Regions from separate parts of the Paenalkalicoccus suaedae genome, predicted to be linked through region 2. Evidence: a T-box and tRNA genes for the amino acid it is inferred to sense, from the RefSeq annotation. Region 2 holds a T-box; the other regions hold tRNA genes.

Region 1 (9,662 bases), 1.4 Mb from region 2:
TCCCGCCGTACTCAGGATACACTCCGGAGGAGGGAGTCTTTTGACTACAGGGCTGTTACCTTGTACCGCGGATCTTTCCAGATCGCTTCGTCTAGACTCTCTCTTTCTTACTCCGTATGGAATGTCCTACAACCCCAAAAGGCAAGCCTTTTGGTTTGGGCTAATTCCGTTTCGCTCGCCGCTACTAAGGAAATCGCATTTGCTTTCTCTTCCTCCAGGTACTAAGATGTTTCAGTTCCCTGGGTCTGCCTTCTCATATCCTATGGATTCAGATATGGATCCTACCCCATTACGGGTAGTGGGTTCCCCCATTCGGAAATCTCCGGATCAACGCTTACTTACAGCTCCCCGAAGCATATCGGTGTTCGTCCCGTCCTTCATCGGCTCCTAGTGCCAAGGTATCCACCGTGCGCCCTTATTCGCTTAACCTAACTTACTGTTAGGACGTCGTTTTACTTCTTGGCTATCTTCTAAGACACTCGGAAAAACCTTTCGTTTGTTTCCAAACGGATTGATTTTCCGGTGATTCTTTTCTACATGTTCTTACTATCCAGTTTTCAAAGGTCAACTCGGAATAGACCCCACAAGGGGTTCTTCCGGAGAGGCTTACCCTCTCAAAACTAAACAAAAGGATCGAATGCGAAGTTCGATTGAGCTTAATGCTCCTTAGAAAGGAGGTGATCCATCCCCACCTTCCGGTAGGGATACCTTGTTACGACTTCACCCCAATCATCTGTCCCACCTTCGGCGGCTGGCTCCATAAAGGTTACCTCACCGACTTCGGGTGTTACAAACTCTCGTGGTGTGACGGGCGGTGTGTACAAGGCCCGGGAACGTATTCACCGCGGCATGCTGATCCGCGATTACTAGCAATTCCGGCTTCATGTAGGCGAGTTGCAGCCTACAATCCGAACTGAGAATGGCTTTATGGGATTTGCTCAACCTCGCGGTTTTGCTGCCCTTTGTACCATCCATTGTAGCACGTGTGTAGCCCAGGTCATAAGGGGCATGATGATTTGACGTCGTCCCCACCTTCCTCCGGTTTGTCACCGGCAGTCACCTTAGAGTGCCCAACTAAATGCTGGCAACTAAGGTCAAGGGTTGCGCTCGTTGCGGGACTTAACCCAACATCTCACGACACGAGCTGACGACAACCATGCACCACCTGTCACTCTGTCCCCCGAAGGGGAACGTCCTATCTCTAGGAGTGGCAGAGGATGTCAAGACCTGGTAAGGTTCTTCGCGTTGCTTCGAATTAAACCACATGCTCCACTGCTTGTGCGGGCCCCCGTCAATTCCTTTGAGTTTCAGCCTTGCGGCCGTACTCCCCAGGCGGAGTGCTTAATGTGTTAACTTCGGCACTAAGGGCATCGAAACCCCTAACACCTAGCACTCATCGTTTACGGCGTGGACTACCAGGGTATCTAATCCTGTTTGCTCCCCACGCTTTCGCGCCTCAGCGTCAGTTGTAAGCCAGAAAGTCGCCTTCGCCACTGGTGTTCCTCCATATATCTACGCATTTCACCGCTACACATGGAATTCCACTTTCCTCTCTTACACTCAAGTCTCCCAGTTTCCAATGACCCTCCACGGTTGAGCCGTGGGCTTTCACATCAGACTTAAGAGACCGCCTGCGCGCGCTTTACGCCCAATAATTCCGGACAACGCTTGCCCCCTACGTATTACCGCGGCTGCTGGCACGTAGTTAGCCGGGGCTTTCTCGTGAGGTACCGTCAAGGTGCCGGTCTATTCGTGCGGCACTTGTTCTTCCCTCATAACAGAACTTTACGATCCGAAGACCTTCATCGTTCACGCGGCATTGCACCGTCAGGCTTTCGCCCATTGCGGATGATTCCCTACTGCTGCCTCCCGTAGGAGTCTGGGCCGTGTCTCAGTCCCAGTGTGGCCGATCACCCTCTCAGGTCGGCTACGCATCGTCGCCTTGGTAAGCCATTACCTTACCAACTAGCTAATGCGCCGCGGGCCCATCCTGTAGTGTTAGGTAAAACCCAACTTTTACAAGGGAACCATGCGGTTCCTTTGATTATCCGGTATTAGCTTCGGTTTCCCGAAGTTATCCCAGTCTACAGGGCAGGTTGCCCACGTGTTACTCACCCGTCCGCCGCTCATTCCACATCATTCACTCCGAAGAGATCGTGATGCTTCCTGCGCTCGACTTGCATGTATTAGGCATGCCGCCAGCGTTCGTCCTGAGCCAGGATCAAACTCTCCGATAAATCGTCGAAGTTTGAACTTCTGACTAACGTTCGAGTAAACTCGAACAACGAATCTAGCGATTCATTTTGAAGAACTAGGTTCTTCATTTAAAAAAATTGACGAGATGGTTTTCATCTCTTTTAATTCCTTCGCTTCGTCTTTTGTTTAGTTTTCAAAGAGCAAGTTGTTCTATGAGAAGTTCTTATGGTGGGCCTGAGTGGACTCGAACCACCGACCTCACGCTTATCAGGCGTGCGCTCTAACCAGCTGAGCTACAGGCCCTGAACCAATCATGTAATTTGGTTAAATAAATGGAGCGGGTGATGAGAATCGAACTCACATCATCAGCTTGGAAGGCTGAGGTTTTACCACTAAACTACACCCGCATGATAAAATGTCGTATAACTGGTCGGGAAGACAGGATTCGAACCTGCGACCCCTTGGTCCCAAACCAAGTGCTCTACCAAGCTGAGCTACTTCCCGGTTAAGGGCGACATTTACATGTTATATATTCAGGGATTTATGTAATTGGTGCGGTCGAGAAGAGTCGAACTTCCACGGGATTTCTCCCACTAGGCCCTCAACCTAGCGCGTCTGCCATTCCGCCACGACCGCGTACATAAACTGTTAAATTGTAATAATTGGTGCGGGTGAAGGGAGTCGAACCCCCACGCCCGAAGGCACTAGATCCTAAGTCTAGCGCGTCTGCCAGTTCCGCCACACCCGCACAATTGAAAGTCTTAAAAATATAAATGGCGGTCCCGACGGGAATCGAACCCGCGATCTCCTGCGTGACAGGCAGGCATGTTAACCGCTACACCACGGGACCACTTATAATGGTGGAGGATGACGGGCTCGAACCGCCGACCCCCTGCTTGTAAGGCAGGTGCTCTCCCAACTGAGCTAATCCTCCATATTGGATAAATAAACTACGAATCTCTTTGTCAACTGCACTCGTTCACTTTTCTCACGTACCTGAGTACGCTTGAACGTTCTCTCCCTTGTTTCCTCGATCTTCTTGTTTCTTTATCCAATCAAGTTTTTTGTAAGGGCGAATCTCTTTGTCAACTGTTCTCGTTTTCGTATCAGATGACTGCGTTTATGTAAATCATGGTGACCCGTACGGGATTCGAACCCGTGTTACCGCCGTGAAAGGGCGGTGTCTTAACCACTTGACCAACGGGCCAGTAAAGGCGAAAAATTTACTGGCGGAGAAGGAGGGATTTGAACCCTCGCGCCGCTTTCGCGACCTACACCCTTAGCAGGGGCGCCTCTTCAGCCACTTGAGTACTTCTCCAAGAAATGGCTCCACAGGTAGGATTCGAACCTACGACCGATCGGTTAACAGCCGATAGCTCTACCACTGAGCTACTGTGGAATATTAAGTAAGGTTTGTCTCTTTTCGACAAGATTTATCTTACCACTTTTCAGTGGTCTATGTCAACAATACTTTTTTAAAAAAGTATTTTTTGTCGTTGGCGCTGTAAGCACCGCTCGTTCAGCGACTTTTATAATTTAACACAGAATCTAATTTACCGTCAATGGTTTTTTAAATGTTTTTGTTACTATTTTTTTGAGGCTGCCCTGACACCTGCCACACACGTACTTTTTCGTATTCATTTGACGACGGCGAGTGAACTGTAGCGCACAGGATTCACACTCATAAATGTGTAGCTTAGACGAAGTGGACCTGCTATTCGGGATCGTTTTACAGTGACGAGAACCACCAACTTGCTTTAATAGAAGCTTAAAATCCTCATCCTTATGCTGATACCCCATACCAAGGATATGTAAATGATAATGACAAAGCTCGTGCTTGATGATACTCACAACCTCTTCCTCTCCGAAATACTCAAAGTGACGAGGATTAATTTCAATATCATGCGTACCTAATGAATAGCGACCACCTGTAGTTCGCAAGCGCGGGTTAAAAAAAGCCCGATGTAAAAAAGGGCGCTTAAAGTATTCCATCGATATAGATTCCGTTAGCTGCTGTAAATCTTTATCATTCATTATGCACGCACTCCATCACAATTATTTTGATCCTGCATATACTATATCATTCTATATAAAAGTCGAAAAGGGAAAGGACGTGTCTTTTCGTGCCGCATTGGTTAATCAATCAATTAAAAGAAGCCTACAGGACACGAGACCTTTATAAGGTCCGTACGCTGAACGCGTGCTGGTTTTACTACCAGCGCCTGTAGACTCCCTAGATTTTATTGATCAGATGGTTGCTTCATCGTTAACGAGACTCGCCCTTTCTGCTCATCTACGCCATCCACCCACACAGTTACCACATCACCAACAGAGACAATATCCATTGGATGCTTCACAAATCGATTTGCGAGCTTCGAAATATGCACCAATCCATCCTGCTTTACACCTATATCAACAAATGCTCCAAAATCAACGACATTACGCACAGTCCCTTGGAGCTCCATCCCCTTTTCTAAATCGGAAAGAGATAGAACGTCTTGCTTTAATAGAGGCTTTTGAATATCGTCACGTGGATCACGCCCCGGTTGAATCAATGCCTGCACGATGTCGCGTAGCGTTGGCTCCCCAGTTTCGAGCGTAGTAGCCATCTCACGAATGTCGATCGCTTCAAGTGCCGCTTTTGCCTCTTCAGAGCCAATTTGCTCTTTTGTCAGCGACAGGTGCTGGAGCAACGCATGCGTGACATCATAGCTCTCCGGGTGAATCGCCGTGCGGTCAAGTATCTCTTTGCCGTCATTAATCCGCATAAACCCGATTGCCTGTTCATATGTTTTAGCGCCTAAGCGAGGAATCTTCTTAAGCTCCTTACGCGAAACAAACTTACCTTCTTCCTCACGACGCTTCACAATATTTGTTGCAACTGTCTTTGAGAGACCAGCTACATACTGCAATAACGAGGATGAAGCCGTGTTTACGTTGACTCCTACTCGGTTAACTACCGTCTCTACGACAAACGTTAAACTATCTCCAAGCTTAGACTGTGTCACATCATGCTGATACTGCCCAACGCCAACTGATTTCGGATCAATTTTTACAAGCTCAGCTAATGGGTCCTGTAAACGACGCGCGATTGATACCGCACTTCGTTCCTCTACTTGCAAGTCTGGGAACTCTTCTTTTGCAAGCTTTGAAGCTGAATAGACACTTGCTCCCGCTTCATTCACGATGAGATAGTACACATCCGTCGTCTCCTTAAGGACATCTGCGATAAACTGCTCTGTCTCACGAGACGCCGTACCGTTACCAATTGCGATCATTTTCACGCCGTGCTTTTGGACAAGATCTATAACAACTTTTTTTGCTTCCGCCGTTTTATTCCACGGAGCCGTTGGATAAATGACACTCACATGAAGCATTTTACCCGTATCATCTACGACCGCGAGCTTACAGCCAGTTCGAAATGCCGGGTCCACTCCTAGTACAACTCGTCCTTTTAGTGGCGGCTGTAGTAAAAGGTTCCTCAAATTCTCCGAGAAGATCTCGATCGCATGCTCCTCCGCCTTCTCATTCAGCTCTCCGCGAATGTCACGCTCAATCGACGGTTGCAACAGGCGCTTATAGCCATCCGCAATCGCACCCTTTACCGCATCCGCGACGATCGTGTACGTGCCTTTTAACACCTGCTTCTCCATCCACGTCTGAATACGATCAATCGGTGGCTCAACCTTCACCTTCAGTACGTCCTCCGATTCTCCACGATTTACAGCGAGAATACGGTGCGGAACAATCTTTGCCACCTTCTCTCCATATTCGTAGTACATCTCAAACGTACCCTTCTCATCCTCCGACTTCGGCTTTCGCTCCGACACAAGCATCCCGTCGCGCCACGTCATCTGACGCACCTGCTTGCGAATATCCGGATCATCGGCTACCATCTCCGCAATAATATCCTGCGCACCAGCGATCGCATCCTCTGCCGTTCCAACCTCTTTTTCTTCATTAACATATGTAGTCGCCTGTGCATGGAGGTCTCCCTCTTTAGGGAACGACATAATCCACGTTGCAAATGGCTCTAAACCACGTTCTTTTGCTATCGTAGCGCGAGTTCTGCGCTTTTGCTTATACGGACGATAAATGTCCTCCACTTCTTGAAGCTTCGTCGACGCTTCAATAGCTTCTGAAAGTTCGTCTGTTAACTTGCCTTGCTCCTCAATTAAACGAACGACTTCCTCTTTACGTTTATCAAGGGCATTCATATATTCCCATCGAGTTAGTATAGCTCGAATTTGTTCCTCATCGAGACCACCTGTCTGCTCTTTTCGGTAACGCGCAATAAACGGGACGGTGTTCCCTTCATCCGATAGAGAGATAACCTCCTGTACTTGCTTCGGTTTAATTTGTAATTCTTTACTCACTAATTCTATGTTTTGTGTCATGTTAATCCCTCCTACTTTATCTATCATACAGGAAGTAGAAGGCGAATGACAAAAGCACGATATCTCATTGAGTTGCATTTGCGCACTAGGCACCTTAATTGCGCTTTAGGTAAGCTTGGTTTGGTAGCTCTGTTTTTCTTGTGCGCGTTTATGATCCTCGTTTATTCCTTCTACCAATTAGATTGTTCTTTGTACTTTCGTTTACGCGTCCGCACCCCTCGTTTGCTCGTCCACGACCTTTAATCGCGCTTTCTAGCTTTCCCTTTGTGTCATCACGTCTCACTTTTTCTAAGTCTCTAAACTCATCAAAAAAAGACCAACGCTAATGCTATTGGTCTTTTACACGTGATCGTATGAAGTTAATTGATCTTTCCGACTAAAACGGTAGTATCATCATCTGGATTATCCATCATTAGAAGAACCTTCTGAAGGACTTCCTGTGGACGCTCCACACCTGAGAACAAAGTATGGTGAACCGGTAAAAGCTTAAATCCATCGGAATGCAGAAGAAATAGCATGTCTTTCTCGTAAGCGAATTGCTGGATGAAGAACTTTTTCTTACGACCAGACAAAAACCCTCGAGATGGTAATGGACGAACTACTTTCCCTGGACTACGGTAAAGAACACAAGCAATGTTACCTACATTACAGTATTCAATCATACGCTCATGAAAATGAAATTTAAGAATAGTGAGAACGACCCCTCTCGTACCAAACATCTCGTTGTTACAGAGGTCCATAAGTGTTAATAAGTCCTTCTCACTATTCTCTTCAATAACCTTCATGACGGTTGAGGAAGCATGCATCGCTTCCTCTCCACTCCCTAATCCATCTGCGACTGCTGTCAAAACAAAGTCGTCAGTCCGAAGTGTTAAATACCCGTCGCCCGAACACCAGTTTCCATTCTTGGCTGTTTGATAAATGCTAACGTCGATCTCCCGTAAATGCTGGTGTTCGATCATTTAAAAGGCCTCCGTTGGCTCGATTCGAATTGATTCACGTAGCTTTTGCAAAGCCCTTCGTTGCAATCGTGATACATGCATCTGGGAAATACCGAGCTTATCACCCGTCTCCTTTTGACTCATGTTCTCGAAATACGTTAACTGAAGAATTTGCTTCTCGCGATCAGTTAAGACAGTAAATGCCTTTTGTAATAGTAGCTGCTGATCTGTTTTGGCATAGCCATCCTCTTGTTGGCCAACTAAGTCAAGAAGTGTCACTGCACTTCCCTCATCATCAGCTTCTATAGAGCGATCGACAGAAAGTGCCTGGTAGCTCTTCCCCATTTCCATCGTCTCAAGTACTTCTTCATCTGTTACATCAAGGTGCTCCGCAATTTCATGCACAGATGGAGAACGTTGAAGGGCTGTTGTCAGCTCTTCTACAGCACTTTTAATTTTTGGACCTAACTCTTTAATACGTCTTGGGACGTGAACACTCCACGTTTTATCGCGAATGAACCGTTTAATCTCACCAACTATTGTCGGAACAGCAAACGATTCAAAGCTTCGACCGAAGGATTCATCAAAACGCCTAAAGGCAGCAAGCAGACCAATCATTCCAACTTGGACGAGATCTTCGTCATGTCGTTGTCCTCGCGAAAACTTTCTAGCTAAAGCATGAACAAGACTTTCATACTCAAGAACGAGATCCGTTTGCAGATTTTCGTCGCCCGTTCGTTGAAATTCTAAAATCATTTCAAGAACTTTTTGCTTATGCTGCTGTTGCTTACTGCTCTGCGTTTTCTTTTGAGGTTGATCTGACATGGCTTTCCACCTCATCTCTATGCAGGTACTTCGTCATCACGATCATGACGCCAGATTCCCCGCGAATCTCCACTCGGTCCATGAGTGTTTCGATTAAGAAGAGCCCAAGCCCTCCTTCCTTCATATCCTCAACAGGCTGATCCTTTGAAATAGGACCACGCTCTGACAAGAGTGTCTCCACATCGATAGCGCCACCGTTATCGGCAACGATCATCTCTAATCGATCCTCATAAACAGTAAAGCCAACATGCATCGTGTTTTCGACAGAATCATCTTTATAAGCATGATTTACAACATTCGTGCATGCCTCAGCAATGGCAATCTTAATGTCTTCAATGTCGTCGTATGAGTAGCCTAAACGATTTGCGACTCCTGAAACGGTAAGTCTTACGACGCCTACATATTCTGGCTTCGCAGGGACTTTCATTTCAATAACATCAGAAGTTTGAGTCATCACTATGCTTCCTCCCTTTTAGTTGCGTCAATTTCGATTACTTCGTTCAATCCTGTAATCTCAAATAGACGCCTCACGCGTTCATTTAATCCAGTAAGTGTTAATGTACTGCCAGACTTTTCCGTTGATTTTAACGTACCGATAAAGATCCCTAGACCCGTACTATCAATATAGTTCACGTCTGATAAATCGACGATAAGATGTTTGTTTGGCTGTTCAGCAAGTGGATGTAATGTTTCCTTCAGCTTCGACGCTGTATACACGTCTACTTCTCCAGAAACTTGTGCGAGGTTTTGGTTTTCCGATTCTGTTACATTGATTTCTAAATTCATATAGTTCCCTCCTAATAGTTACGAAAAAAATGAGCCTAAATCTATATTCCTCATTTTGCAAAAAGCTAAACCTTACGGCGTAAAATTAGCAGGGTAAAATCGTCCTTTAATTGGAATTCCTGTGCTTTTTCAAGCTCTTGATAGACTTGATCAACGATTTCCTGCGCAGTTAAATGCTGATGTCGCCTTATGATATCGACGAGCTGCGCGCGTTCAATAAACTCTCCATCTACACGACATTCCGTTACACCGTCAGACAATAACACAACGAAATCATTTTCTTTTAAAGAAAACGAGCTCTCCTTATAAGACACTTTAGGAGACACACCGAGAACGAGCCCTTTAGCCTCCAAATTATCAAACGTGTCTTCAGACGCATCATAAACAAACCCAGGTTCGTGCCCAGCGCTTGCATAATAAAATGTATGGTCTGTCGAATCATATAATCCGTACATCATCGTAATAAACATGTCTTCATCAATGTTACGATGCACAACCCTGTTTAAACTCTCTAAAA
Region 2 (9,662 bases):
TGTATTGAGAACGAAATTCTCATGTATTTGCGTCGAAATAATAAACGCCGATCAGAGGTATCTTTTGACGAGCCTTTAAATATTGATTGGGACGGCAACGAACTACTATTATCTGATGTGCTGGGTACGGAAGAGGATATTATTACAAAAGGAATGGAGGAGACCGTAGATCGACGCCTCCTTAAACATGCACTACTCTCATTAAATGATCGAGAGAAGCAAATTATGGAACTTCGCTTTGGTCTATCGGGGGAAAAAGAGCGTACACAAAAAGATGTTGCAGACTTATTAGGTATCTCTCAGTCCTATATTTCTCGCCTAGAAAAGCGGATTATTAGACGCCTTCAAAAAGAATTTAACAAAATGATGTGAAAGAACGCATGTAGACGTCTGCATATAATTCTTCCTTAAGGAGATACTGAGCTTGTAAGTAATCTCCTGACTGGAGGGATCATCATGGCGCGAAATAAAGTGGAGATTTGTGGCGTGGATACTTCCACACTTCCAGTATTAAAAAATACAGAAATGCGGATTTTATTTAAACAAATGCAAGAGGAAGAGGACGACGATGCACGTGAAAAACTGGTTAGTGGAAATTTAAGACTTGTACTTAGCGTGATTCAACGATTTAACCATCGAGGAGAGAATGTCGACGATCTATTTCAAGTAGGCTGTATTGGACTAATGAAATCGATCGATAACTTTGATCTCTCACAAAATGTCAAATTCTCGACGTATGCAGTCCCGATGATTATAGGGGAAATAAGACGCTACTTGCGAGATAATAACCCAATTCGAGTCTCAAGATCACTAAGAGATACAGCGTATAGAGCGCTTCAAGTCCGAGACTCTCTCATGGCAACTAGACCACGAGAACAAGAGCCAACCGTGCAAGAGATTGCCAAAGAATTAGATATTCCTACTGAGGATATTGTATTTGCACTTGATGCGATTCAAGATCCTGTCTCCTTATTTGAACCGATTTATCAGGATGGTGGAGATCCAATTTTTGTGATGGATCAAATTCGTGATGACCGAGAAAAAGATACGAATTGGTGCGATCAGCTAGCGTTAAAAGAAGCGATGCTCCGCCTAAATGATAGGGAGAAAAAAATCGTTCGTATGCGCTACTTTGAAGGCAAGACGCAAATGGAAGTAGCAGAGGAAATTGGAATTTCTCAAGCGCAAGTATCGAGGCTTGAAAAATCGGCAGTAAAAGATATGAATCAGCTAGCACGTGACTAATAGGTTTTGCGAAATACCGAGACGAATTCTCGGTATTTTTTGCGTGTTTGAATCGTACGGTGTAGAAGTAGAGTAAATTGAGTTAGGGGGATGTATCATGATTACGATGACAGAGCTTGCAACAAAAGAAGTGGTGAATGTCTCGACTGGAAAGCTATTAGGCCACGTCGTAGACTTAGATGTCGATTTAGATAAAGGGCTTGTACAAGCTATTATTATCGGCCAAGGAAGGGTGAGATCCCTTTTTAATAAAGAAGCGGAGCTATTTATACCGTGGGTACAAATTAAGAAAATTGGACAGGATGTCATTCTCGTTCAAATCGCTGAAGCGGCTTCTATAGGAAAAGATTGATAGTACGACCAACTTTCTTTATTATTAAGGGTAGAGTCCTAAATGGTAAAGAAGGAGGTCTTTCCTTGTCTGTAGTAAATAACCTTGAAGAAATTCGTACGCGCATTGCACAAGCATGTCATAAAGTGGATCGTAATCCGAACGATGTGACAATTGTTGCGGTGACTAAATACGTTTCGATAGAGACAGCAAAAGAAGCACTTAAAGCCGGTATTACAGATTTAGGTGAAAATCGGTTAGAAGAAGGTATGAATAAATTTGATGATATTAAGCATGATGCTACTTGGCACTTTATCGGGACCCTTCAATCTCGGAAAGTAAAAGAGATGATTCATGCGTTTGACTTTGTACATTCGATCGAACGTGAGTCGATTGCGAAAGAGATTGAAAAACGAGTGGAAGATGGGCGAACTATCTCTGCCTTCGTTCAAGTTAATGTAACTGGCGAAGAATCGAAGTCTGGGTTAACACCGGACGAGGTGTTGCCGTTCATTGAGAAGCTAGCAGAGTATAAGGCGGTTCGAATCGTTGGGTTAATGACAATGGCTCCGCACGTCGAGGATCCTGAAACAGTCAGACCCGCGTTTCGTGCGCTAAGAGAGCTTCAGCAAGAGATCGCGTCAAAAAACTTCGCTCATGCACCGTGTACAGAGCTGTCTATGGGAATGTCTAATGATTATGAGGTAGCTATTGAAGAAGGCGCAACGTATATTCGACTTGGCTCATGCTTAGTTGGTAACGAAAAAAAGGGGTGACGTAAGTGACGATTAAAACGAAGATCAAACGTTTCTTTGAAATGGAAGATGATTATGAAGAGCGAGAGGTTGAAGTCGAGCAAAATCGTGACGAAGACATCCACCTCCCCGTTACAAACAAAAAGCAAACAAAAGGGGACAAGCCTAATGTTGTTAGCTTAAGCTCCATTCAACAAACGTCGAAGATGATTCTTTTAGAGCCTCATTCGTACGATGAGGTGCAGGAGATTGCGGATCACTTAAAAGATCGTCGCGCCGTTGTCATTAATCTGCAGCGCATCCCACGTGAACAGGCGAAACGAATAGTCGACTTTTTAAGCGGAACAGTTTACGCTATAGGTGGAGATATTCAAAAGCTTGGGGACAATATCTTTTTATGCACGCCTGATAACATTAATGTTTCAGGATCGATTTCAGAGTTATTTCAAGACTAGGAAGGTGAGAAAGAAATGGAAGTCTTATTAAATGTTATATTAACAGCAATGAATGTTTACTGGTTCATGTGTATTATTTATATATTTATGTCTTGGCTCCCTAATGCACGCGAGTCGAATTTCGGACAAGCTCTTGGTCGTATGGTAGAACCATACTTTGAGCCGTTCCGCAGAATTATTCCACCACTTGGAATGATCGATATTTCGCCACTTATTGCAATCTTTGTGCTCCGTTTTGCGCAAAATGGTGTTCAGTTCTTATTTTATAACTTTTTGATCTAAGGAGCGATTGTCTTGTCAGTCTATCAGCACTATCGAAAGGAAGAGCACGCGTTTGTCGACCAAGTGCTTGATTGGAAAGAAATCGTAGAACGAGAGTATCGCGCAAAGCTAACAGACTTTTTAGATCCTAGAAAGCAACGAATTTTACTATCGCTTATTGGGGCTAAATCGGAAGTGCTCGTCTCTTTTCACGGGGCGTATGAGGGTGCAGAAAGAAAACGAGCGCTTCTGCACCCAGATTATTTAGATCCAAGCATAGAAGATTTTGAGCTAGCTTGTTATGATATCCGTTATCCTGAAAAATATACGTCGATTGAACACCCTCAAGTACTCGGTTCTTTAATGGGGCTTGGAATGAAGCGAGAAAAATTCGGAGATATCATTATCGCATCCGAAAGAGCGCAGATCATTGTTGCAAAAGAAGTTTCTGGTTTTGTAGAACAGGAGTTTACCCACGTCGGTAAACACGGAATAACGCTAGATTCCTTACAACCAGGTTCTCTCGTGACACCTGACGAAGAGATGAGAGAGCAGTCAGGCACTATATCATCCCTTCGACTGGATGCTGTGTTGGCGGAAGTATTTAAGCTATCACGTGCTAAAGTAAAACCACTTATCCAATCTGAGAAGGTAAAGGTTAATTGGCAAATTATTGAGGATCCTGCATATCTTTTGAAAGAAGGAGATGTTCTTTCACTTAGAGGAAGTGGTCGCTGTCAAATTATCGAGCTTGGTGGCGAGACGAAGAAGGGTAAACAACGTATCATAGTTGGAATAATTGGCGCATAGCTACATATTTTAAATAAATTCGCATTTTTATTACTAACTTAGAGGATATTTGACTTGCTTGTCGAATCAAAGATAAATTACGTAAATTTTCGGAGGTGCAACATTAATGCCACTATCGCCATTAGATATTCATAATAAAGAATTCACACGTGGATTCCGAGGTTATGATGAAGACGAGGTTAATGAATTTTTAGATCAAATCATCAAAGATTACGAGCTTATCATTCGAGAGAAAAAAGAGCTGTTTGATCGTGTCAACGAGCTTGAGGATAAGCTTACGCACTTTTCAAACATAGAGACTACGCTAAATAAATCTATTTTAGTGGCCCAAGAGACTGCGGAAGAGGTAAAGCGAAGTGCCTCTAAAGAAGCAAAGCTCATCGTAAAGGAATCGGAGAAGAACGCTGATCGGATTATTAACGATGCGCTAGCAAAATCGCGAAAAGTGTCGTACGAGATTGAAGAGCTTAAAAAGCAATCATCTGTCTACCGTACAAGATTTAAAATGCTGCTTGAAGCGCAGCTTGAAATGCTACATACCGATGACTGGGATGAGCTTGCGGATGACGCAGAAGATCGCGAGCAATTGTCCTACGAGAGCCGCTAGTAGTACTTGACTCAGACATCATCCTCAGATATACTTTATAAGAAATTTACAGTTTGCGTTGATAGGGATAGTAAAGTCGAATGAGCTTTTAAAGCGAGCTAGGGACGGTGTGAGCCTAGCAAAGAAGTCGATTTGAAGATCACCCTGGAGCAGTGCACCGAAAAGCGATGCTTAGTAGGCTGCACCGAGTCATGATCGATACGTCATGCTAAGTGAGTGCAGGTTTGCACTACATTGGGTGGTACCGCGGGTGTAACTCGTCCCTTTTTAGGGGCGAGTTTTTTTGTGTTTTTACATCCCATTATACACGACAGGTAATCTATTAACTCTCTAAGGAGGATTTATCATGAATTATAAAGACACATTAAAAATGCCAAAAACAGAATTCGCGATGCGCGGTAATTTACCGAATCGTGAGCCGGATATGCAAAAGGATTGGGAAGAAAGACGTTTGTACGAGAAGGTACAGGAGCGTACAGCAGGTCGACCAACGTTTATTCTTCACGATGGACCACCGTATGCAAACGGTGATATCCATATGGGTCACGCATTAAATAAAATCCTCAAAGATTTTATCGTGCGACATAAATCCATGACAGGCTTCCATGCGCCTTACGTTCCAGGCTGGGATACACACGGACTTCCGATTGAAACAGCACTAACGAAAAAAGGCAAAGTGGATCGCAAGAAGCTAAGCATTGCTGAATTCCGAAAGCTTTGTGCTGAGTATGCGTTAGAGCAAGTAGATAGCCAGCGTGAGCAGTTTAAGCGTTTAGGTGTCCGCGGAGATTGGGATAATCCATACGTGACACTACATCATGGATACGAAGCACAGCAAATTAAAGTCTTTGGTGAAATGGCGAAAAAAGGCTATATCTACAAAGGTAAAAAGCCAGTTTATTGGTCTCCTTCTTCTGAATCTGCGCTAGCAGAGGCAGAAATCGAATATCACGATAAGCGTTCTCCTTCTATCTATGTAGCGTTTGATGTAACAGATGGTAGAGGAGTACTACAAGGGGACGAAAAGTTTGTCATCTGGACAACAACACCTTGGACGATCCCAGCAAACTTAGCGATCGCGTTAAACGCAACGCTTGACTACGTGACAGTTGCCGTAAACGGAGCAAAGTATATCGTTGCAGAAGGATTGCTTGAAGAGTTAGTTGGTCAGTTTGAGTGGACAGACTACGAAGTAGTCGCTACTCACAAAGGAGCGGAGCTTGAGCATGCAAAAGCAAAGCACCCTCTTTATGATCGTGAGTCCCTGATCATCTTAGGTGATCACGTGACACTTGATGCAGGTACAGGCTGTGTCCATACAGCTCCAGGCCACGGGGAAGATGACTATATCGTTGGACAGCAGTACGGCCTTGACGTACTTTGCCCAGTTGATGATAAAGGTGTCTTCACAGATGAAGCACCTATGTTTGAAGGACTGTTTTACGACGCAGCAAATAAGCCAATCAGTGAAAAGCTAGAGGAAGTCGGAGCGCTACTTAAGCTCAACTTCTTTACGCACTCGTATCCACATGACTGGCGTACGAAGAAGCCTGTTATCTTCCGTGCGACGTCTCAGTGGTTTGCTTCTATTAAAGACTTCCGCGAAGATTTACTCCGTGAAGTAGAAGAGACAACTTGGCTACCTAAGTGGGGCGAAACGCGCCTTTATAACATGGTACGCGATCGCGGTGACTGGTGTATCTCAAGACAACGCGTATGGGGAGTGCCAATCCCTGTTTTCTACGGCGAGAATAATGAGCCAATCATTACGGATGAAACGATTGAGCATGTATCTGACCTATTCCGTGAGCACGGATCAAACATTTGGTTTGAGTGGGATGCAAAGGAGTTACTTCCTGAAGGATTTACGTCAGAACACAGCCCGAACGGGACGTTTACAAAGGAAACAGACATTATGGATGTATGGTTTGACTCAGGATCCTCTCACCAAGCTGTCCTGCATGAGCGTGACGATTTAGTACGACCAGCTGACGTGTATATCGAAGGATCTGACCAATATCGTGGATGGTTTAACTCGTCTTTATCTACTTCTGTAGCTGTGACAGGCAAGGCACCTTATAAATCTGTCATCAGCCACGGGTTCACATTAGATGGCGAAGGGAAGAAAATGAGTAAGTCACTTGGTAATACGATCATTCCTAATAAAGTGATGCAACAGCTTGGAGCTGACATCCTTCGTTTATGGGTTGCTTCTGTAGATTACCAGGCAGACGTACGCGTATCGGATGCAATCCTAAAGCAGGTTGCTGAAGTATATCGTAAAATTCGTAACACATTCCGCTTCCTTTTAGGGAACCTAGAAGGGTTCGATCCAGCTAATCACCGAGTTAGCTACGAAGACCTGTCTGGTTTAGATCAGTACATGCTTGTGAAGTTAAATGACCTTGTGAGAGACGTTCGTAAAGGCTATGATGAGTACCAGTTCTCAACGGTCTATAACAAAGTTCACAATTTCTGTACGATCGAACTAAGCTCCTTCTACATGGATATCGGTAAGGACTACCTATATCTAAAAGAAGAAGATCATATCAGCCGCCGCCGCATCCAAACGGTGATGTATGATACACTAGTGACACTGACTAAGTTACTTTCTCCAATCCTTTCTCACACGACAGAGGAAGTTTGGGGATTCATTCCTGGCGTGTCAGAAGAGGCTGTTCAGCTAACGGATATGCCGGAGGTTCAAGAGTTTACTGGAGTCGAAGAGCTTGTAAAGAAGTGGGATCGTTTTGTCCTTCTTCGTGATGATGTCTTAAAGGCATACGAAGATGCTCGTAACGAAAAAGGGATCAATAAGAGTGCGCATGCAACACTAACTCTATCTGGTTCAGCAGATGATGTCGCACTGCTTCGTTCATTAAATGAGCTTCACCGCTTGTTTATTGCGGTCGATGTAAAGGTAGAAGACGAAGCGCCTGTTGGTGCAACAAACTACGAGCATGTAGCTGTATTAGTAGAGCAAGCTGAAGGGGAAGTATGCGAAAGGTGCCGCTATGTCTCAAATGAGCTAGGCACAGACAGCGATCATCCAACCCTATGCCCAGAATGTACAGAAACAGTAGTGACGCATTACCAAAATGCATAATGGATAGTCGGACGTATCAGAGACGTTGCTCTCTGGTACGTCTTGATGCGAAAACGGAGGACGATAAACGTGATATATTATGTAATAGCTCTCGTCATTATTGGGCTTGATCAGCTGACGAAATGGCTCGTCGTTCGCAACATGGAAATTGGAGAAAGTATTCCGATTATCGAAAACGTCATTTACTTAACGTCACACCGTAACGCTGGTGCGGCTTTTGGCATTCTTCAAGGTCAACAGACGTTATTTGTTATTGCGACGGTAATTGTTTGTTCAGTCGTTGTTTATATGATTAAAACGCAAGTAAAGAGTCCGTGGTATGGTATCGCACTAGGACTAATTTTAGGTGGGGCAATTGGGAACTTTATTGACCGCGTTCGTCAAGGCGAGGTCGTCGATTTTGTTGATACGTATATCTTTTCCTATAATTTCCCCATCTTTAACGTTGCAGATGCTGCGCTTGTAGTAGGTGTAGGTATAGCGATTATTTACATTTTCTTTGAAGAGCGAAGCGAAAAGAAGGAGAGAGTAGATGGAAAAGCATGAGTTTGTAAGTGATGTAAAAAGTGAGCGACTAGATAAGTGGCTGACAGATCAGCACGAGGATTTTACTAGAAGTGCTGTACAGCAATGGATTACAGAGGGACATGTGTTAGTCAATGGCGAAACGTCTAAAAGTAATTACAAGTTAAAGCTTGAAGATGCCATTGTCGTAAATGTACCCGAAGTACAAGAGTTAAAGATTGAAGCAGAGGATTTAAACTTAGATGTTGTCTATGAGGATAGCGACGTTATCGTCGTTAATAAGCCTCGTGGTATGGTTGTTCACCCAGCGCCAGGACATTCTAGTGGAACACTAGTCAATGGTCTTATGCACCATTGTCGTGACCTCTCAGGTATAAATGGTGTTGCAAGACCTGGTATTGTGCACCGTATTGATAAGGACACGTCTGGGCTACTTATGGTTGCTAAAAATGATAAGGCACACGTGTCGCTTGTTGAGCAACTTAAGAACAAGACGACAAAACGTCGCTACGAAGCGATTGTTGCAGGCATCGTTCCTCACGATAAGGGAACAATTGATGCTCCGATCGGCCGCGACCCTGAAGATCGTCAAAAGATGACAGTTACAGAGCAAAACAGTCGTGATGCTGTCACTCATTTCCAAGTAATGGAGCGCTTTGAGCGCCATACACACGTTGCGTGTGAGTTAGAAACTGGTCGTACGCACCAAATTCGCGTGCATATGCGATACATTGAATTCCCTATTGTAGGTGATCCAAAGTACGGACCAAGAAAAAAGCATGACTTCCCAATTGAGGGTCAGGCCCTGCATGCTCAGCTCTTAGGCTTTGTGCATCCGACAACAGGGGAAGAGATGATCTTTACTGCTCCAATTCCAGAAGATTTTAAGAAGTCTTTAGCGCATGCAAAGAAATTTGAGCGTTGACATCTAGTATTAAATCTGGCACACTTATGAAAGATTAATTGAAACATCCTTTAAGAAGCGTCCCGTGAGGCGGTCAAGGATACGTGTAAGCAGGATCAGTCTGTTTATTTATACACGCCCTGACGCTTCTAGCCGTCAGGGCTTTTTTGCGGCTAATTTTCATAAATAGGAGGGGTACAGATGTCCAAGACTATCTTAGACGAACAAGCAATCAGGCGCGCGCTAACTCGAATTGCACATGAGATCATTGAGCGCAACAAAGGGACAGATGATATCGTCCTAGTCGGGATTAAAACACGAGGAGCTTATCTTGCGGAGAGATTAGCAGCTCGAATTGAAGATATCGAAGGCAAACGTGTTGCCACTGGTGAAATTGATATTACGCTATACCGAGATGATTTATCTCACAAAAATGCGTCCAATGAGCCAAAGCTTCACGGGACAGATATTAAAACGGATATCGCGAACAAAAAAGTCGTGCTTGTTGATGATGTGTTATACACAGGCAGAACGGTGAGAGCAGGACTCGATGCCATTATCGATATTGCAAGACCCGCTCAGATACAGCTAGCGGTCCTCATAGATCGTGGACACCGCGAGCTACCAATCAGACCAGATTATGTAGGTAAAAACGTACCAACC
Region 3 (9,662 bases), 630 kb from region 2:
AAGGGAAACAGCCCAGACCATCAGCTAAGGTCCCAAAGTATACGTTAAGTGGAAAAGGATGTGGAGTTGCTTAGACAACCAGGATGTTGGCTTAGAAGCAGCCATCATTGAAAGAGTGCGTAATAGCTCACTGGTCGAGTGACTCTGCGCCGAAAATGTACCGGGGCTAAACGTATCACCGAAGCTATGGATTAACACCTTAGGGTGTTAATGGTAGGGGAGCGTTCCAAGGGCTGCGAAGCAAGACCGGAAGGACTTGTGGAGCGCTTGGAAGTGAGAATGCCGGTATGAGTAGCGAAAAGAGGGGTGAGAATCCCCTCCGTCGAAAGCCTAAGGGTTCCTGAGGAAGGCTCGTCCACTCAGGGTTAGTCGGGACCTAAGCCGAGGCCGAAAGGCGTAGGCGATGGCAAACAGGTTGATATTCCTGTACCACCACGCTTTTGTTTGAGCAATGGGGGGACGCAGGAAGGTAGGGAATGCGCACGATTGGAAGTGTGCGCTGAAGCAGTGAGGCTGGTAGATAGGCAAATCCGTCTACCGTAAGGTTGAGCTGTGATCACGAGCGAAATTTAGTAGCGAAGTTCCCGATCCTACACTGCCAAGAAAAGCCTCTAGTGAGAAAGCTGGTGCCCGTACCGCAAACCGACACAGGTAGGCGGGAAGAGAATTCTAAGACGCGCGGGAGAACTCTCGTTAAGGAACTCGGCAAAATGACTCCGTAACTTCGGGAGAAGGAGTGCTCTATTAGGGTGCAAGCCCGAGAGAGCCGCAGTGAATAGGCCCAAACGACTGTTTATCAAAAACACAGGTCTCTGCGAAGCCGCAAGGCGAAGTATAGGGGCTGACACCTGCCCGGTGCTGGAAGGTTAAGAGGAGGGGTTATCCCTTACGGGAGAAGCTCTGAATTGAAGCCCCAGTAAACGGCGGCCGTAACTATAACGGTCCTAAGGTAGCGAAATTCCTTGTCGGGTAAGTTCCGACCCGCACGAAAGGTGCAACGATTTGGGCACTGTCTCAACGAGAGACCCGGTGAAATTATATTACCTGTGAAGATGCAGGTTACCCGCGACAGGACGGAAAGACCCCATGGAGCTTTACTGTAGCTTGATATTGGATGTTGGAACAGCTTGTACAGGATAGGTAGGAGCCTTGGAAACCGGAGCGCTAGCTTCGGTGGAGGCATTGGTGGGATACTACCCTGGCTGTTTTGACATTCTAACCTCGAACCGTGATCCGGTTCAGGGACAGTGTCAGGTGGGCAGTTTGACTGGGGCGGTCGCCTCCTAAAAAGTAACGGAGGCGCCCAAAGGTTCCCTCAGAATGGTTGGAAATCATTCGCAGAGTGCAAAGGCATAAGGGAGCTTGACTGCGAGACATACAGGTCGAGCAGGGACGAAAGTCGGGCTTAGTGATCCGGCGGCACCGTATGGAAGGGCCGTCGCTCAACGGATAAAAGCTACCCTGGGGATAACAGGCTAATCTCTCCCAAGAGTCCACATCGACGGGGAGGTTTGGCACCTCGATGTCGGCTCGTCGCATCCTGGGGCTGAAGTAGGTCCCAAGGGTTGGGCTGTTCGCCCATTAAAGCGGCACGCGAGCTGGGTTCAGAACGTCGTGAGACAGTTCGGTCCCTATCCGTCGCGGGCGTTGGAAATTTGAGAGGAGCTGTCCTTAGTACGAGAGGACCGGGATGGACACACCGCTGGTGTACCAGTTGTTCCGCCAGGAGCATAGCTGGGTAGCTACGTGTGGACGGGATAAGTGCTGAAAGCATCTAAGCATGAAGCCCCCCTCAAGATGAGATTTCCCATCACTTATAGTGAGTAAGATCCCTTAGAGATGATGAGGTAGATAGGTCTCGTGTGGAAGCATAGCGATATGCGGAGCTGAGAGATACTAATCGATCGAGGGCTTAACCAAGATATATAGTTTTACAGAAGGCGTCAACTAAGACGATTCTTCTTCTACATGTTCACTATCCAGTTTTGAAAGGTCAACGACCTTTATCTTTCTTGATTCGCACAGCGGAGCAAGAAATCATAGTCTAGTGACGATAGCAGAGAGGTCACACCCGTTCCCATGCCGAACACGGAAGTTAAGCTCTCTAGCGCCGATGGTAGTTGGGGGCTGTCCCCCTGTGAGAGTAGGACGTTGCTGGGCTGTACATATGGGGCCTTAGCTCAGCTGGGAGAGCGCCTGCTTTGCACGCAGGAGGTCAGCGGTTCGATCCCGCTAGGCTCCACCATATACATTTTAATAATTGGTTTATTTGGCGGTGTAGCTCAGCTGGCTAGAGCGTACGGTTCATACCCGTGAGGTCGGGGGTTCGATCCCCTCCGCCGCTACCAAATATTTACTCGGAGGAATACCCAAGTCTGGCTGAAGGGATCGGTCTTGAAAACCGACAGGCGGGTCAAACCGCGCGGGGGTTCGAATCCCTCTTCCTCCGCCATTATTTTTAAAAACTAGTAAGTGGTCCCGTGGTGTAGCGGTTAACATGCCTGCCTGTCACGCAGGAGATCGCGGGTTCGATTCCCGTCGGGACCGCCATTTTATTTCAACTTTATACGTGGAGGGGTAGCGAAGTGGCTAAACGCGGCGGACTGTAAATCCGCTCCCTCGGGTTCGGCAGTTCGAATCTGCCCCCCTCCACCAGCTTTTAGGGGTATAGTTTAACGGTAAAACGAAGGTCTCCAAAACCTTTGATGTGGGTTCGATTCCTGCTACCCCTGCCAATTAATTTTATAGTAATGCGGCGATTGTGGCGAAGTGGTTAACGCACCGGATTGTGATTCCGGCACTCGTGGGTTCAATTCCCATCAGTCGCCCCATTTATTCCTTATAGTAATGAAGGGCTATAGCCAAGCGGTAAGGCATCGGATTTTGATTCCGTGACTCGCAGGTTCGAATCCTGCTAGCCCTGCCAATTACTTGCGGAAATAGCTCAGTGGTAGAGCACCACCTTGCCAAGGTGGGGGTCGCGGGTTCGAATCCCGTTTTCCGCTCCAGAAGATACTCATATACGCGCCCGTAGCTCAATTGGATAGAGCGTTTGACTACGGATCAAAAGGTTAGGGGTTCGACTCCTCTCGGGCGCGCCATTTTAATTTCATATTTCTTTAACTACGCGGGTGTAGTTTAGTGGTAAAACCTCAGCCTTCCAAGCTGATGATGTGAGTTCGATTCTCATCACCCGCTCCATTTTTATGCTTATTAATGGGCCTGTAGCTCAGCTGGTTAGAGCGCACGCCTGATAAGCGTGAGGTCGGTGGTTCGAGTCCACTCAGGCCCACCATTTGTTCCACAGTAGCTCAGTGGTAGAGCTATCGGCTGTTAACCGATCGGTCGTAGGTTCGAATCCTACCTGTGGAGCCATTTTCCCAATAATAAGCGATAACTATGGCCCGTTGGTCAAGTGGTTAAGACACCGCCCTTTCACGGCGGTAACACGGGTTCGAATCCCGTACGGGTCACCATCTTATTTTTAATAAGAGCCATTAGCTCAGTTGGTAGAGCATCTGACTTTTAATCAGAGGGTCGAAGGTTCGAGTCCTTCATGGCTCACCATTTTTAACTTTTCACCTTATCTCATTAGAGATAAGGTTTTTTGTTGTCTTAAAGAAGAAAATTCTATTGAGAAGATTCATTTTGTCGGACATCGGTTTATTATTATAGCGAACAATCTTATACAGCTTATGCATAGTCGTAAATAAGAAATTATAATCGTTAATCGAAGCGAACGATGAAGCAAATTTTTCTGATAAAAGAAAGAGGAGAGGGCTTAACAAGCGCGCTTACCCCTCTAGTCAAATTAATTAGCAATAGAGTAAATACTTGTCATAATGGAGTATATGATACACTATAACGAACGACATATACTAGCTCGTAATTATTATAGTAGAAATTTAGTGCACCGAAACATGTTAGATAATTTCTGAATATTGTCTCTATTAGACGGACAGTACTCATATAAAGAACGTTAAAAATCAGCTTATTTTGAGCAAAGTAGTTGTTTGTAAGAGTTTTCACATGGTTTAATTAAAAGCATTACAAAGATTGGAGAGTGAGTTACATGGCTTTACGTCAACTTAACAGTAAATATAATACACTAGTAAATAATGAATGGGTAGGCAGTGCGAACGGAGAGACTGTCAAGATCTATTCTCCTGATGACAACTCTTTAGTTGGTGAGGTTCCTGCATTAAGTCAAGATGAGGTTGATGCAGCGATTAATAAAACAGCTGATGTCCAAGAAAATTGGGAAGCAACAGAAGGCTATGAGCGTTCTGAGCTACTGCATAGATGGGCGACTGAGCTTGAGAAGATGACGGATGAGATTGGTGAGATGATTCACCTTGAAGTAGGAAAGACGCTTTCTGCAGCTAAAAGTGAAGTAAAAAGAACGGCGCAATTGATTCGTCATACGGCTGAAGAGGGATTACGTACGCATGGTAGCTTCATTCAAGGAGATGCATTCCCTGGAGCAACCAAAGCTACAAAGGCAATGGTACAAAAAGTGCCTCATGGCGTTGTACTTGCCATCGCGCCATTTAACTACCCTGTTAACTTAGCGGCTTCAAAAATTGCACCAGCATTAATCACAGGTAATACGGTAGTATTCAAGCCTGCTACACAAGGTGCGATTAGTGGTCTATTAATGATCGAAGCATTAGTAAAAGCTGGATTACCTGAAGGCGTATTAAACGTAGTAACGGGACGTGGATCTGTAATTGGTGATTTTGTTGTCACACACGAGAAAATTGATATGATCACGTTCACTGGTGGTACTGCGACAGGTCAGCACATCGCGAAGAAAGCATCGATGATTCCAGTCGTACTTGAGCTTGGTGGTAAAGACCCAGCTATCGTACTTGAGGATGCTGACCTTGATAAGACTGCTAAAGAGATCGTTAACGGCGCATTAAGCTACTCTGGACAGCGTTGTACGGCTATTAAGCGTGTCATGGTTGTAGACAGCGTAGCTGATGAACTGGTTGAAAAGCTAAAAGAACGTATTTCCGCGCTAAAGGTAGGTAAATCAAGTGAAGAAGCAGATGTAACACCTATGATCGATCAAAAGTCTGCTGATTTCGTTACAAGCCTTATTGAAGACGCTACTTCTAAAGGTGCGAAAGTAGTAGTGGAAGGTAAGAAAGAAGCAAACCTTCTCGGACCTACTCTGTTAGATAATGTTACTGAAGAAATGGATGTTGCGTGGGAAGAGCAGTTTGGACCTGTCCTACCAGTTATGCGTATCCACAATGAGCTAGAAGCAATTGCTCTTGAGCGACGTAACCAGTATGGCCTGCAAGCAAGTATCTTTACGAAAAACTTAGAGAACGCATTTACTATTGCAGATAAGCTAAACGTAGGTACTGTTCAAGTTAACGGTAAGACATCACGTGGGCCTGACCACTTCCCATTCTTAGGAGTGAAGAACTCTGGTCAAGGGGTACAAGGAATTGGACGTAGTATCGACTCCATGCTGCGTGACAAAGTTATCGTTTTAAATCTATAATTTGTGAGGACTTTTAGAGTCTTTGCTTGAGAATATAGCAGGAATCGACTTGTATTTTAGTCGATTCCTGTTTTTAGTTAGAAAAAGATAAGAAATACACTTCTTATCGTAACTATGTTGGAGATAGTGGTTGCATATAGTTGGCTGGCAGTTGGTTCAAATAGGTTTTAATAGTAAACACGGTAGAAGGAACAAACGAAGTACCAGAACTCCCAAACGAAGTACCAGCCACGTGCAAAGCAAAGTAGAGGCATAATCAAGTGTGTCATTCAAAATTAAAAAAAGCCCCTACCAGTTAAGATAGGGACTTACTTAAAACGACCATCTAGAAATTACTCTTCTGTATCTTCCTCTACGTCAACATCTTCTTCCATTTCGATTTCCATGTCTTCATCCATCTCGAAGTCCATTTCCGCGTCCATCATGTCCTCTAGGTCTTGCGCGTTATCAATAACTTCTTGAGGAATTTCAACTGGACCTACTTCGTTAAAGTCACGGAATAGCATGTGGATGCTTTGCTCAGAGTCAAACGATTGACCCATCATGTCCATAGACATAACCATGTCGATTTGTGCTTCTGTTTGATAATTTGTTTCTTTGTCAATGTGGATTACGTAATTTAAGCTGCTTACATCGATCTCTTCCATAACTTCCATCATTTCATCCATTCCTTCTACTCCAAGGCCTTGGAATTCCTGCATGAACGCGTTCATGTCGATATCTTCACCAGATAGCGTAATGATGTACTCATCATCCGTTGTTTCTAGGCTTAGCTCAGAAATGTACGATTGGAGTGGGCGTAATTGCTCCTGTGGGCTCATTTGCTCCATTTGTAGAATTGCATCCATCTCAGACTCAGGTAGCTTGATCCAACCACCTAACGTTGGCTCCTCCATAAAGAATCCTTCCTCTTCAGAGAAGTAGGCTGTGTAAGCCATTGGACCTTCGCCCATGTTCATCTCACCCATGTCCATCTCCATGCGTTGCTCAAGAGCTAATGGGTTGTTTGACATGATCATTTCGCCAGTAGATGTCATTGTAAGAGACTCGCCGTCCCCCATGCCCATTGTTTGTGTCATTTCCATATCTGCCGCATATGATTCTACTTCTTCCATCGCTTCAATAGATGACGTTAAGATTGACTCGACGTCCTGCGCGTCCTCTGTGTTACATGCTGCTAGAGTAAGTAAAGATACTCCAGATAATACTAAAAGCTTTTTCATGTTATAACCTCCATTTAGTGGGTCTACCTATAGATACGATTTTCTTTCCTATAAGTTTCACCCATACTCAAATTCTGACAAATTTAAGCCAGTTTGTCTAGACCATTTTCATTCTTAAGGAGGAAAAGAGGGGAAGAGTCTAGAATATCACCCGTTGCTCGTGTAGAATAAATGAAAAAGTCGAAATTGTTTTGCGGAGGGAATTAGAATGACTAATAAAGAAAAAGAGCTACTATTATTAATAGAAAAAGAAGGCAGAATGGCAGCGGAGAAAATGTCAAAGATGCTAGATATGCCGTTAAATGAAGTAAAAGTTTTATTAAAGAGCTTAGAGGATCGTCATATTATTTTAGGCTATTCGGCTATTATCGACTGGACGAAATTCGATGCAGCGGAAATGGTAACAGCGATGATTGATGTCAAAGTAACGCCAAAACGAGGGGTTGGCTTTGACGAAGTAGCGGAGCGGATCTACCGATTCCATGAGGTGAAGGCGTGCTATTTAATGTCGGGTACGTATGACTTATCTGTTGTAATTGAAGGCCGCACGATGTCGGAGATTGCGAATTTTGTCTCGGAGAAGCTATCTACACTGGACTCGGTTATTTCAACGACAACGCATTTTCAGCTAAAGCAGTATAAGCATGACGGAATTATTTTTAAAGAGGATGATGGTGATGATCATCGAATGGTGGTGTCACCATGACCACGACAAATACGAATCATGGAGTCAAGCTGTCCCAGGCGGTAACGAGCATTGAGCCGTCAGGAATTAGACGATTCTTTGACTTAGCGTCTTCGATGGATAATATTATCTCGTTAGGCGTTGGGGAGCCTGATTTTGTCACGCCATGGAACGTCCGTGAAGCGAGTATCCACTCGTTAGAGCGTGGGATGACGGCTTACACGGCAAATGCCGGGATAATGGAGCTACGTGAGGCGATTGCAACGTATTTAGACACGCGCTTTAATACAACTTACGATCCCGCATCGGAGATTGTTGTGACAGTCGGTGCGAGTGAGGGAATTGACCTTGCGATTCGCGCAGTCTTAGATCCAGGCGATGAGATTTTAATCGTAGAGCCATGCTTTGTCTCTTATGCTCCGCTCGTAAAGCTTGCTGGAGCAACGCCAGTGCCAGTACCTACGTCGATGCAAAATAATTTTGAAGTCAGCGTAGCAGATATCGAGTCACGTTTGACGGATAAGACGAAGGCAATCATGCTATCTTTCCCAAACAATCCGACTGGTGCCGTTATGGGAAGAAAATCGTTAGAAGACCTTTCTCACTTATTAATTAAACATGACTTAGTTGTCTTTTCCGATGAGATTTACGCGGAGCTTTCATACGATGAGGGACACGTAAGTACGGCAGCGATCGATGGCTTATGGGAGCGGACGATTCTGATTTCCGGTTTTTCTAAATCGTTTGCAATGACTGGTTGGCGCGTGGGATATGTAGCAGCGCCAGAGGAATATGCGAAGGCGATGCTTAAGATTCATCAGTATTCAATGATGTGTGCGTCTACGATGGCGCAGTATGCCGCGCTTGAGGCGATGACAAACGGCCAAGTAGAAATGGATGAAATGATTACGAGCTATCGACAGCGACGTAACTTTTTTGTGAAGTCGTTGCGTGAAGCGGGATTAAGCTGTCATACTCCAGGTGGTGCGTTTTACGCATTCCCATCGATTCGATCTACAGGGCTAAGCTCCGAGGAATTCGCCGAGCGATTGTTGCTTGAGCAACGTGTAGCGGTAGTGCCTGGACATGTTTTTGGAGAAGGTGGAGAAGGACATATTAGATGCTCGTACGCAGCGTCTATGTCACAGCTAGAAATCGCGGTAGAACGCATTGCAGCATTTGTGAAAAGCTTAGATAAATAAAAAGTTTTTTAACTCCCTATTTATTGCTTTGTCATTCTAAGATTCCTGTGTTATAATTACACAGTTAATAAATAATTAGGAGTTGTTTTCATGTCAGGTCAATACGAAGTAGGAACTATCGTTGAAGGAAAAGTAACAGGAATTAAACCTTTCGGTGCATTTGTTGCATTAGACAGCCAAAAGCAAGGTCTCGTACACATCTCTCACGTAGCTCACGGTTACGTTAAAGATATTAACGATGAGCTATCCGTTGGGGATGAAGTAAAGGTAAAGATTCTTTCTGTAGACGCTGAGTCTGGTAAGATTTCTCTATCTATTAAAGAGACTCAACCAAAGCCTGAGCGCACTGAGCGCCCACGCCCACAAGGCGGCGGTGGCAACCGTGGAGGAGCTGGTGGCGGCGGTAAGCGTCCACAAGGCAACTCTCAGCAAGGTCAAGCTCAAGGATTCAACACTCTAGAAGACAAGCTAAAAGAATGGTTGAAGCAGTCTAACGAGATCCAAGCTGATCTAAACAAGCGCATCAAAAAGTAATACTGTTCTTTCCTTAAAAACGATCTACACGACGATACGCAGTATCGTCACGAGCTCTCCCGAGTTTATCGGGGGAGCTTTTTTTGCGTTTAGGGGGATTTTTGTAAGAGGTGGTTTTTAGTAATTGTGGCTTTGTGTACAATTGGGGCGGGGGCGTGACGAAAAGAGAAGGTGTGGTGCAAAATCGAGGAGAGGGTGTGCTAAAAATATCTGTGTTTGTGCAAAAAAGAGAGCAAGTTGTGAAAAACTGGAGATGAATTAGGAGACTAGCTAAAGTCAAGGGAGCTAGGTGAACTAAGTGCCAGCAGGTTAAGGGCGGTTCGTGGGTAAACGGAACAAACGTGGTGGCAGGATGCTCAAACCACATGCCAAAAAGTGAAAAGCAGCACACCAACGCTTTTAATACTTACTACATTATGTAGAGGGGCGGTAGCAACAAAGGCTACCGCATGGTGTTGCGAGGGATGATGCATGCTGCACGAGTGCAGTCATGTTTTTAC

What was found. A T-box is a leader RNA that pairs with one kind of tRNA and senses whether it is charged. The one in region 2 lies ahead of ileS (isoleucine--tRNA ligase), so its partner is inferred to be a tRNA-Ile.
Region 1: it has a tRNA-Ile gene. The T-box ahead of ileS (isoleucine--tRNA ligase) is inferred to sense a tRNA for this amino acid. The anticodon was not compared.
Region 3: it has a tRNA-Ile gene. The T-box ahead of ileS (isoleucine--tRNA ligase) is inferred to sense a tRNA for this amino acid. The anticodon was not compared.

What each region holds. Positions count from the first base shown of each region.
Region 1 is NZ_CP041372.2:699,774-709,435, reverse strand. It holds rRNA gene FLK61_RS04070 (23S ribosomal RNA) at 1-429, opposite strand, end outside; rRNA gene FLK61_RS04065 (16S ribosomal RNA) at 671-2,237, opposite strand; tRNA gene FLK61_RS04060 (tRNA-Ile) at 2,423-2,499, opposite strand; tRNA gene FLK61_RS04055 (tRNA-Gly) at 2,530-2,603, opposite strand; tRNA gene FLK61_RS04050 (tRNA-Pro) at 2,624-2,700, opposite strand; tRNA gene FLK61_RS04045 (tRNA-Leu) at 2,747-2,832, opposite strand; tRNA gene FLK61_RS04040 (tRNA-Leu) at 2,860-2,944, opposite strand; tRNA gene FLK61_RS04035 (tRNA-Asp) at 2,971-3,046, opposite strand; tRNA gene FLK61_RS04030 (tRNA-Val) at 3,055-3,130, opposite strand; tRNA gene FLK61_RS04025 (tRNA-Glu) at 3,329-3,403, opposite strand; tRNA gene FLK61_RS04020 (tRNA-Ser) at 3,424-3,514, opposite strand; tRNA gene FLK61_RS04015 (tRNA-Asn) at 3,521-3,595, opposite strand; gene FLK61_RS04010 (SprT family protein) at 3,745-4,230, opposite strand; gene cmpA (cortex morphogenetic protein CmpA) at 4,320-4,424, shown strand; gene FLK61_RS04000 (Tex family protein) at 4,437-6,593, opposite strand; gene FLK61_RS03995 (SpoIIE family protein phosphatase) at 6,953-7,555, opposite strand; gene sigB (RNA polymerase sigma factor SigB) at 7,556-8,359, opposite strand; gene rsbW (anti-sigma B factor RsbW) at 8,322-8,813, opposite strand; gene FLK61_RS03980 (STAS domain-containing protein) at 8,816-9,145, opposite strand; gene FLK61_RS03975 (PP2C family protein-serine/threonine phosphatase) at 9,211-9,662, opposite strand, start outside.
Region 2 is NZ_CP041372.2:2,115,715-2,125,376, reverse strand. It holds gene sigE (RNA polymerase sporulation sigma factor SigE) at 1-372, shown strand, start outside; gene sigG (RNA polymerase sporulation sigma factor SigG) at 457-1,245, shown strand; gene FLK61_RS11220 (YlmC/YmxH family sporulation protein) at 1,343-1,597, shown strand; gene FLK61_RS11215 (YggS family pyridoxal phosphate-dependent enzyme) at 1,663-2,352, shown strand; gene FLK61_RS11210 (cell division protein SepF) at 2,358-2,786, shown strand; gene FLK61_RS11205 (YggT family protein) at 2,802-3,068, shown strand; gene FLK61_RS11200 (YlmH family RNA-binding protein) at 3,081-3,857, shown strand; gene FLK61_RS11195 (DivIVA domain-containing protein) at 3,964-4,464, shown strand; T-box leader at 4,514-4,732, shown strand; gene ileS (isoleucine--tRNA ligase) at 4,811-7,570, shown strand; gene lspA (signal peptidase II) at 7,640-8,116, shown strand; gene FLK61_RS11180 (RluA family pseudouridine synthase) at 8,103-9,020, shown strand; gene pyrR (bifunctional pyr operon transcriptional regulator/uracil phosphoribosyltransferase PyrR) at 9,201-9,662, shown strand, end outside.
Region 3 is NZ_CP041372.2:2,749,511-2,759,172, reverse strand. It holds rRNA gene FLK61_RS14845 (23S ribosomal RNA) at 1-1,920, shown strand, start outside; rRNA gene rrf (5S ribosomal RNA) at 2,044-2,160, shown strand; tRNA gene FLK61_RS14835 (tRNA-Ala) at 2,170-2,245, shown strand; tRNA gene FLK61_RS14830 (tRNA-Met) at 2,272-2,348, shown strand; tRNA gene FLK61_RS14825 (tRNA-Ser) at 2,360-2,452, shown strand; tRNA gene FLK61_RS14820 (tRNA-Asp) at 2,475-2,550, shown strand; tRNA gene FLK61_RS14815 (tRNA-Tyr) at 2,572-2,655, shown strand; tRNA gene FLK61_RS14810 (tRNA-Trp) at 2,662-2,735, shown strand; tRNA gene FLK61_RS14805 (tRNA-His) at 2,756-2,831, shown strand; tRNA gene FLK61_RS14800 (tRNA-Gln) at 2,852-2,926, shown strand; tRNA gene FLK61_RS14795 (tRNA-Gly) at 2,934-3,008, shown strand; tRNA gene FLK61_RS14790 (tRNA-Arg) at 3,025-3,101, shown strand; tRNA gene FLK61_RS14785 (tRNA-Gly) at 3,128-3,201, shown strand; tRNA gene FLK61_RS14780 (tRNA-Ile) at 3,219-3,295, shown strand; tRNA gene FLK61_RS14775 (tRNA-Asn) at 3,301-3,375, shown strand; tRNA gene FLK61_RS14770 (tRNA-Glu) at 3,402-3,476, shown strand; tRNA gene FLK61_RS14765 (tRNA-Lys) at 3,492-3,567, shown strand; gene FLK61_RS14760 (NADP-dependent glyceraldehyde-3-phosphate dehydrogenase) at 4,073-5,518, shown strand; gene FLK61_RS14755 (DUF6612 family protein) at 5,851-6,741, opposite strand; gene FLK61_RS14750 (Lrp/AsnC family transcriptional regulator) at 6,950-7,447, shown strand; gene FLK61_RS14745 (aminotransferase) at 7,444-8,628, shown strand; gene yugI (S1 domain-containing post-transcriptional regulator GSP13) at 8,719-9,162, shown strand; gene FLK61_RS14735 (DUF378 domain-containing protein) at 9,659-9,662, opposite strand, start outside.